3 regions of the Ureibacillus chungkukjangi genome follow, and region 2 is predicted to be linked to each of the others. Evidence: predicted binding sites of a transcription regulator. Region 2 holds the regulator's gene; each other region holds the start of a gene.
What was found. Region 2 encodes LexA, which represses DNA repair genes until DNA is damaged. Its sites were predicted from a motif close to CGAACATATGTTCG; they were not measured.
Positions count from the first base shown of each region.

Region 1: the regulator LexA is predicted to act here: its motif matches at 1,736-1,749, upstream of uvrB (excinuclease ABC subunit UvrB).
Region 3: the regulator LexA is predicted to act here: its motif matches at 1,894-1,907, upstream of LG296_RS16415 (carbohydrate kinase).

Region 1 is NZ_CP085009.1:993,296-996,584, forward strand. Features, by position in the region: gene LG296_RS04975 (hypothetical protein) at 66-470, shown strand; gene LG296_RS04980 (competence protein ComK) at 424-999, opposite strand; gene LG296_RS04985 (IDEAL domain-containing protein) at 1,287-1,553, shown strand; gene uvrB (excinuclease ABC subunit UvrB) at 1,823-3,289, shown strand, end outside.
Region 2 is NZ_CP085009.1:1,500,528-1,503,816, forward strand. Features, by position in the region: gene LG296_RS07340 (hypothetical protein) at 169-612, shown strand; gene LG296_RS07345 (gamma-glutamyl-gamma-aminobutyrate hydrolase family protein) at 701-1,435, shown strand; gene lexA (transcriptional repressor LexA) at 1,669-2,289, opposite strand; gene LG296_RS07355 (LysM peptidoglycan-binding domain-containing protein) at 2,461-2,799, shown strand; gene LG296_RS07360 (recombinase family protein) at 2,796-3,289, shown strand, end outside.
Region 3 is NZ_CP085009.1:3,296,525-3,299,813, forward strand. Features, by position in the region: gene LG296_RS16410 (pseudouridine-5'-phosphate glycosidase) at 1-762, opposite strand, end outside; gene LG296_RS16415 (carbohydrate kinase) at 764-1,852, opposite strand; gene motB (flagellar motor protein MotB) at 2,070-2,837, opposite strand; gene motA (flagellar motor stator protein MotA) at 2,821-3,289, opposite strand, start outside.

The DNA.
Region 1 (3,289 bases), 510 kb from region 2:
CATTATTTCTGATTTGTTGTATTATAATAATAAGAACAAATGTTCTATTATTAGGAGGGTTTTTAATGGCACATATTCCCATTGAAGCTGTCCCATATCTAGAAGCAGCAATATATTTACCTATGCTCCTGATTGTACTAGAAAATGATCAAGCACAAATAGAGACTGGGCAGTTTAAATTAAAGCGTCCATATATTTATTTAATTGATGAAGCAAGAAAATATGCTGAAAGTGAGTTAAGAAGCACTAAGGTGTATTTGAAAAATCATCAATTAAGAGTAGTACAAGGTAGACGAGATGAAATGTTTACAGAATATCAATTTCATTATAAGAAGGTCATGGATGTTCGAAGATACTCGAATATTAGATTGAGAAATCATGTTGAAGATTTACTTAAAGAATTCTTAAATAAAGCTTCACATACTAATCATCTTGATCTAGATCTTGATCTTGATTTAGCGGATAAATAGGATTAATTGGTTTAAGGGGTTTTGGCTTAGGTTTATTTTCAGGTTTAATCTCTTGTTTTAGATTAAAGACATGTTTATATAACTCAATTGCACGTAAATATTGTGTTTGAAAAGAAGTAAAGCTAACTGGTAATGGATGCTCTTTTCCATCAGGCAGAGTAATTTCGGTAGGAAGTTTAGGGTCGCTGATGATTGAAATGCCATGAAGTCCAATCCAAATATTATTAGGTGACGAAGGAGAATAAATTGGAATCATTATATTTGGTGCTTCCAGATGAGGAAGATTGATTGGCACCTTATGCTTATCTTTACCAAAGAAATTCTTTGAGAACCGAATTGCTGCGTTATAATTATATCCAAATAAATCGCAAGACTTACGAATTATGTAAAACGGCTTACGCTTTACAATATACTCGCCATTTTTATCAAAAATGTAAGAATAAATTTTTTCTCCCTCTTTGTATGGCGCAACCAAATAAGTATCTAAATTAATCCGGTATGAATCTAAAACAGGTATATCCTTTGTCATTGAAAAATTCCTCCTTAGATAATTTTTTAATGCTAAATAACTAATTTAAATAAATCATAATATGAACTTTTTACTGATTCAACAGAAGATTTTGACAACTTTGTGAAATTATATTTAAATAATAATTTCATTGTATTAACTAGGAATATAGTGGAAAATAAAGGATTCATCCCAAAGTGTAGGAATTTTTCCCTAAGCTCATGAAAAAATAGATCTATTTTTCAGAAAATATTGCAAATTGATATCTGTTTTTTTATAATAGAAAAAAGGGAATCGGGGTGATATCGATGGATAAATATTATTCATACACAGATTTTCTTAAGGCAGTTGGACACTATCAACATGCAAACGAATCTGAAAAGTTATTGAATGACATTTATTTGGACTTGTTTTTGAACCGAATGCAAAGATTGCAAAGAATTGAACAGCTGAAAGATCTCATCGATAGTGCATTAGACGAAAGAAACGAAGAAGCTTTTTATGAGTACACAAAAGAGCTAAGTGAATTACAAGAAACTCAAGAAATGGAAGAGACACAAGAGTCGGTAATGTAAATGAAAATAATGTTTAAAAAGTCGCCTTGGCAGTAGTCCCTCTTAGGGATATGAAACTGAAGGCGACTTTTTGTGTTTAGAGTAGTGAAAATGATGGAAAAGAATAAAATCATAGACAAATTCCACATCAGATGTTTTAAAAGATTAAAATTAGAAAATAGTAGAAGTAAGAAATAAAATTAAAAACGTACGTTCGCATATTTCTCGTAATTTAAAAAGGGATATGTTAAAATAAATATACAAGATTTGGATGGAAGGACGAACAAAAAATGGCCACTTTTGACTTACAATCTGTATACCATCCGAGTGGCGATCAGCCGAATGCCATACAAGAGCTTGTGAAGGGCATTCAAGAGGGCAAAAAACACCAAACGTTACTCGGAGCAACAGGTACAGGAAAAACTTTTACAGTTTCTAATGTTATACAAGAAGTAAAGAAGCCAACGCTAGTAATTGCACATAATAAAACATTAGCAGGACAGCTTTATAGTGAATTTAAGCAGTTTTTCCCCAACAATGCAGTAGAATACTTTGTTAGTTACTATGATTACTTTCAGCCAGAAGCGTATGTACCGCAAACAGATACATACATCGAAAAAGATTCCAGCATAAACGATGAAATTGATAAGTTAAGACACTCTGCAACATCCGCACTGTTTGAAAGAGATGATGTAATTATCATTGCTTCAGTATCCTGTATTTATGGCTTGGGGAATCCGGAAGAATATCGAGAAATGGTTGTTTCCATACGAACAGGAATGGAAATCGAACGAAATCAATTATTAAGAAAATTAGTTGATATCCAATATGAAAGAAATGATGTCAATTTTACACGCGGGACATTCCGAGTAAGAGGAGACGTTGTTGAAATATTCCCAGCTTCAAAAGATGAAAAATGTCTTCGTGTAGAGTTTTTTGGAGATGAAATCGACCGAGTTCGTGAAGTAGATGCATTAACAGGTGAAATTTTAGGTGATCGTGATCATGTTGCCATCTTCCCGGCATCCCACTTCGTAACACGTGAAGAAAAAATGGTGAAAGCTATTGAAAATATCGAAGTGGAACTAGAGCACCAGCTAGAAAAATTCCGTTCAGAGGATAAATTATTAGAAGCACAGCGATTAGAGCAACGTACAAACTACGATTTAGAAATGATGCGTGAAATGGGCTTCTGTTCAGGTATTGAAAACTATTCGCGTCACTTAACCTTGAGAGATGCTGGCGCTACACCTTATACATTACTCGATTACTTCCCAAAGGACTTTTTACTTGTAGTCGATGAGAGTCACGTAACATTGCCGCAGATTCGTGGAATGTTTAACGGTGACCAAGCCCGAAAAGGCGTTTTAGTAGATCATGGATTCCGCCTACCATCTGCCTTAGATAACAGACCATTGAGATTTGAAGAATTTGAAAAGCATGTAAGTCAGGCAATTTATGTTTCTGCAACACCAGGGCCATATGAAATAGAGCATACACCAGAAATGGTAGAGCAAATCATTCGTCCAACAGGATTGCTAGATCCAACAATTGATGTACGACCAATAGAAGGACAAATAGATGATTTAATCGATGAAATTAACGAACGCGTAAGAAAACAAGAGCGAGTTCTTATAACGACATTGACGAAGAAAATGTCAGAGGATTTGACGGCTTATTTAAAAGAACTGGGCATGAAAGTTGAGTATCTTCACTCAGAAATTAAAACACTTGAACGAATTGAGATTTTAAGAGAG
Region 2 (3,289 bases):
GGATTTTCGTAAATATTAAGCTGATAAAATAGGAGATTAGTTTCGGGATAAATTTTCAGCTAAATTTTTAAGTAGTTTTACAATATTTTGTAATTCCGATATTTTAAATAGTAGGAATTATTTAATGTTAATAGATTAGATGCTTCGTTATAGAAAGGGGATGACAATTTGCTTAGAATAATTTTAGTTAATTATCTGATTGACGATAAGTTGTCAACGCTTCCTACAAAAGCATTGACTGAGCGAACAATAGACGGCGAATTGGAAATTATTCAATATGAAGTCTTTTTAGAAAATCAACATGTCATTTCTAAAATATCGAATGTTACGGAGCTTGGCGTAAAAAATTTTCAAAAAGCACTACCAAAGAATATAAGAATCGCAGCCTGTCAAACTTGTCGATACGGAAATTTTTCCCCCTATGGTGATAATGATAATGAAATATTCTGTTTGATAGATTTTGATTTTAAAAATAAAAGTGAAGTATGTGAAATTTTTTCTGACGCAAGTAATCTGGAGAAAAGAAGGCAACATCTCCTGGATTTTTGCTCAAATTACAAGCCTATCTCTTTAGCGGATTACTACACATATAATGATTGGCACTGGGATTGAAACTTCATGCAAGTTATAAGAGGAAATACCATTTTAATCTAGAATATTCTAAAGCAAGTAACTATTTAAAGATTTTGGAGGTGTTTGGATGAAACCGATTATTGGTGTAACAATGACAACGAACAATGGGCAATACTGTATTAATGAAGCATATGTAAAATCTATTATTCAAGCAGGTGGGATTCCGGTTAATATTCCTTTTGGCGTTGAAAGTGATGTAGATCAGCTGCTTGATGGAATTGATGGCTTACTGTTAACGGGTGGGGTAGACGTGCACCCTCACTTTTTCGATGAAGAGCCCCATATTAAAATCGGCCATATTATGCTAGAGCGTGATGAAGTTGAGCTAATGCTAACAGAAGCTGCTCTAAAGAAAACGTTACCGATTTTCGGGATTTGCCGTGGAATTCAGCTTTTGAATGTCGCTTTAGGTGGGACACTCTATCAAGATATCAATTCTCAATATGAGCAAACGCCAATTCTCCATCAACAAAATGCGCGCAGGAGAGAGGCATCGCATTTTATCGAGATTACAAAGGGCAGTCAGTTGCATGAAATAGTAGGCAAAGAAAAGATTGCAGTCAACTCATTCCATCACCAAGCCCTTAAAAAGGTGCCCGAAATATTCGAAATCACAGCCAAATCAAGTGACGGCATCATTGAAGCTATCGAAATGAAGGATTATCCATATTGCGTAGCCGTCCAATGGCATCCAGAGGAAATGGCAATAGCAGAGGATGAGCATGCGAAAAATCTGTTCAAGTCATTCATCGATGCTTGTAAGAGTAAGGTTGAAAATGGGGTTGGAGTTATTCAGTCATAGGGTAGGGTATACGCGATGACATAGCCAGCGTTGGTGTATGTATGACCCATGCAGTTAACCGCGAGAAAGCTAGGTTATTCATACTAGAAAATTTGCCAAGTGATCATAAATCAAATTATATGAACACAACGCACCCTTAAACGCTCACAAGCAACTTTATGTGATCAATCACTAACTCAAAACCACATTAAAAAGGTTGTCTCACAGTCTAATGACCAACGAGACAACCTTTTTTAATGAATATTACGATATAATCCTACAACTTTACCTAAAATCGATACTTGATTTACTAGGATTGGGTCCATACTTGAGTTTTCAGGTTGAAGACGGAAATGAGTTTTCTCTTTAAAAAAGCGTTTTACCGTTGCTTCATCGTCCTCAGTCATAGCTACAACAATTTCTCCGTTGTTCGCTGTGTTTGTTTGCTTAACTACTACATAATCTCCATCTAAAATACCAGCTTCAATCATTGATTCTCCCATTACTTCTAGCATGAAAAGATTCTCTTCGCTAGTGCCATAAGCATCTGGTAGAGGGAAGTATTCTTCAATATTTTCTATCGCTGTAATTGGTAGACCAGCTGTAACTTTACCTACAAGAGGAACATGGACTACAGATTGCTTTTGAACTGCCGCTTCTTCTTGATCTAAAATCTCGATTGCGCGCGGTTTTGTTGGGTCACGTCGGATTAAGCCTTTGCTTTCTAAGCGAGCTAAATGTCCATGTACTGTTGAGCTTGAGGCAAGTCCTACTGCTTCTCCAATTTCACGAACAGAAGGTGGATAACCTTTAGTGCGAACCTCTTCTTTTATGAATGTTAAAATATCTTCCTGCCTTTTTGATATTTTTTTCAACTCTATCACCTCTTTTTGTGAATATGTATCTCTATTAGTTACATATAGTATATCAGTGGAAGAACAGAAATGCAAACATAGGTTCGAAAATGCTGTTGACAAAAACAAGTGTTCGTATTAAAGTAAGAACATACATTCGTGAGAACAAATATTCGAAAAGAGGTTTTAATTATGAAATATTTACAAAAAAATTCTTATATCGTTGTGTTATTCGTTGCTTTCTTTGTGATGGGTGCATTTCTATTAATAACTGATAATGGCAGTACAACATACGAACAAGTCGAAGTTCAACATGGTGATACATTATGGACTTTAGCAGAACAATACCGTGGTAAAATGACAAAGCAAGAGTGGATTAAACAAGTGAAAGCTGAAAATGCACTTAATGGAGAGCATATTGTTGCAGGACATCCTTTAACTATTCCTGTAAATGAAAAAAGTATCTATATTGCAAATTTAAAGAGTGAAGAAGAGCTTCATTCAGTAGAGGTAGCGATTAAAAACCCATGAGTAAACAAAACAAAGCCGTCATTTATACACGGGTAAGTACAGAGAAAAATACGCAAGAGACGTCACTTGTTCGACAAGAAGAGGAGCTGCGATCGTTTGCAAAGGACATGGACTTTCAAGTTCTAGAGGTATTTCAAGATCAGCATAGCGGTTACGAGGTTGAAAGAGAAGGCCTTTTAGAAATGCTAGATTATATAAAAGAAAAGAATGTCCAAGTATTATTTGTGCAAGACGAAACACGTTTAGGACGTGGTAATGCACGAATGGCGGTACTGCATTTACTACACAAGAATGAGACAACAGTTTATTCGTTAAATAACGCCGGTCCAATGAGCTTAAATGAGATGGATACGATGCTACTTGAAATTTTAGCAATTGTGGAAGAATATCAACGCAAAATTCACAATGCAAAAATTAAAAGAGGAATGAGACGTGCCGTTGATAATGGCTATCGTCCTGAGTTGAATATTAAAAATCGACATAATCATGA
Region 3 (3,289 bases), 1.8 Mb from region 2:
TTCTTCAGCTTCAACTAATGCTTTTTCAATAATTCCGTTTATGAAGCTTACTTCTAGTGCATCTTCTACTGGTATTGGATTAGCAATCACAGCTCCACCTTGTAATCCTAAATCCCATTTAGCTCGCATCATATCAGCTACTTCTTTAGCCGAATCTACACGGAAGCTTACTGAGAATTCACTTTCACGTGTATAAAATGCTGGCAACATATCTGTTTCAAATCCCACTACTGGAACCCCTTTTGTTTCTAAGTATTCTAGAGTTAACCCAATATCCAGAATCGATTTTGCCCCTGCACATACAACTGCTACATTCGTTTGAGAAAGCTCCTCTAAGTCCGCAGATATATCCATTGTTTCTTCGGCACCTCTATGCACTCCACCAATACCGCCAGTTACAAATAGTTCGATTCCAGCAAGCTCAGCCGCAATCATAGTTGCTGCTACAGTTGTAGCTCCAAGTTTTTTTGTAGCTACTAAATAACCAAGGTCCCGGCGAGAAGTTTTGGCTACATTGTCTGCATTACCGAACATTTCAAGCTCTTCATCCGTTAAACCGATTTTAATTTTGCCATCGATAATTGCAATAGTTGCTGGTACGGCACCATTGTCACGAATAATTTGTTCCACTTCTCTAGCTGTTTGTACATTTTGTGGGTAAGGCATCCCGTGTGAGATTATTGTAGACTCTAACGCTACAATCGGTAGCCCCTTTTCCTTTGCTTCTAGCACTTCATGTGAATAAGATAAGTATTTTTCCATGTTAGTTGTTCCTCCAATAGTTTAATTCATCTGTTGTAATATTTTGTCTAACTGTTTTATCTGACTGTAAGGTTTTCGTTGCATTCAAGTGACCAAATTTCACGGCGCTCATAAAGGATTCGTCATTTAAAATACCATGTATAAATCCACCAACAAAAGCATCTCCAGCACCTGTTACATCAATAATGTCCTTTACCTTTTCCGCTTTCAAATAAAAGACACCTTCCATGTTGCCAACCATAGCTCCTTGGTCGCCCAAGGTTAAAATAACATTGCTTGCCCCTTTTTCTAAGAGCATTTTGACAGCATTTGAATAATCGTGGTCGTTCAGAATTCGAATATTGAGATACGCCTCAGCTTCGTCTTGATTACAAATAAAATAAGTTACTCCGATTAAATCATCTGGCATATTTTTAATTTTAGGTGCTGATACAGGAATAATTGCAAAAGGAATATTTCTTACGCTTACAAGGCTTTGTAGATATTGTACAGTTTCTTTTGGACAGTTTAGGTCGACAATAATACATTTCGCATTACTTAAAATTGCTTCGTGTTTTTTTAAGATTGATGGCTGCAAGGAATCATAGATTGTCATATCTGCCATTGCCAGTATTAATTCGCCATTTTGATCCAATACTGCACTATACGAGCCTGTCTTTACATTCGGTAATATCTCGGCATAGTCAAGATTTATATAGCCCTGACTTTCTTTGTCGATATATTTAGCACCCTGATCCTGACCCATTAAGGTAATTAGCTTTACTTCATTTCCAAAGCGCCCTAAATTTTCAGCTATATTTCTTGCAACTCCACCTACACTTTCAGTAACCCTTGAGGGATTAGAGGTTCCATATTGTACATGTCCATCAATATAGAACTTTCGGTCAACATTGGCTCCTCCGATAGCAAAAATAGCATTTCTTTCAGGCAACACATAGGCACGACCGACGATCTTCCCTTTTTTAATAAGGCCAGAAATTATATTAGCAAGAGTTGGGCGTGACATATTTAGTGCCTCAGCCATTTCCTGTTGGGATAAAAAAGGATTGTTCTTGATAGCTTGGAGAACTAGCTGCTCTTTTTCATTCAATCCACATTCCACCTCGATTAATAAACATTTGTTTCAAATTATAAACTTTTGTTCGCGCTTAGTCAAAGGAAAATAATTTAATTAGAAAATTGGGCTAGGGACTAAGCCTTTTAGCAATTATCCTTTAGTTAGTTGCACTTATGTGGATAGGAAAAATTTTCTTTCTTATTCATCAAAAAAACCCGAAAGCATAATGGCTTCCGAGTTTTCGTTTAAATTAATTTAGTTCAGGAACTTTACTACCGTCTTCTTGTACTAATTGTTGAATAAGTACTTCAACACGGCGATTTTGTGCTCGACCACCTGCAGTTTCGTTTGATGCTATCGGGTTAAACTCACCGTAGCCCTTCGCACTGAAATATTTTGGATCTAGCGCGGGATTACTATCAATAATCAACTTCATCAGGTTAACCGCACGCATTACGGATAATTCCCAGTTTGAGCTAAACTCAGCTGTGTTTTGTGGAACGTTATCTGTATGTCCGGTAACAACAATATGTCTTGCAGGGTCTAATTGTAGAATTGTTGATAATTCATCAGCAATTGTCACATAATCTTGCTTTACATCAGCTTTACCCGGATCAAATAAAATACTATCTCGGATTGTTATTAATAACCCTGCATCGGTCATTTTAGTAGCGAATGTACTCTCTAATTCATTAACTGCGATAAAATTATCTAATTGCTCTTGAATTTCCTGTAGCTCTCTTTGATCTTGAAGGTATGCGGCCTCCTCTGCAGATATTCCATCTACAACGGTATCAGGTTTTTCTACCACAGAGGTATGATCCATAATGCCAGAACCACCATCTAAAATCTCATTAAAAACATTGGACATCTTATTGAGCTTCTCTTGGTCAATCGAACTTGAAGCAAAGAGTACTATAAACAGAGCTAAGAGCAGGGTCATTAAGTCCGAATAAGGTAAAAGCCATGATTCATCAACATGCTCATCATGCTTTTTCTTTTTAGCTTTCTTTGCCATTATCACCCGCCCCGCTTTCGTCTGTGATTTTACGGCGTTCCTCCGTCGGTAAGTAAGATGCTAGTTTTTGTTCTATAACTCGAGGTGCTTCACCTTCTAATACAGATAAAATCCCTTCGATCATTAATGTTTTTTGTTTTACTTCAACTGCAGATTTACGTTTTAACTTATTGGCAAATGGATTCCATAGTACATACCCAGTAAAGATACCAAGTAATGTGGCAACGAATGCACCTGTAATGGCATGTCCTAATTTATCGATATCGTTCATATCCCCTAACGCAGCCATTAAACCTACAACGGCACCAAGAACCCCTAATGTAGGAGCATAAGTACCTGCTTGTGAGAAAATCTGTGCGCCACTTGCATGTCTTTCTTCAAGTGCTTCTACTTCTTCTGTCAGTACATCGCGAATATAATCAGCATTTTGACCGTCGATTGCTAATGTTAAC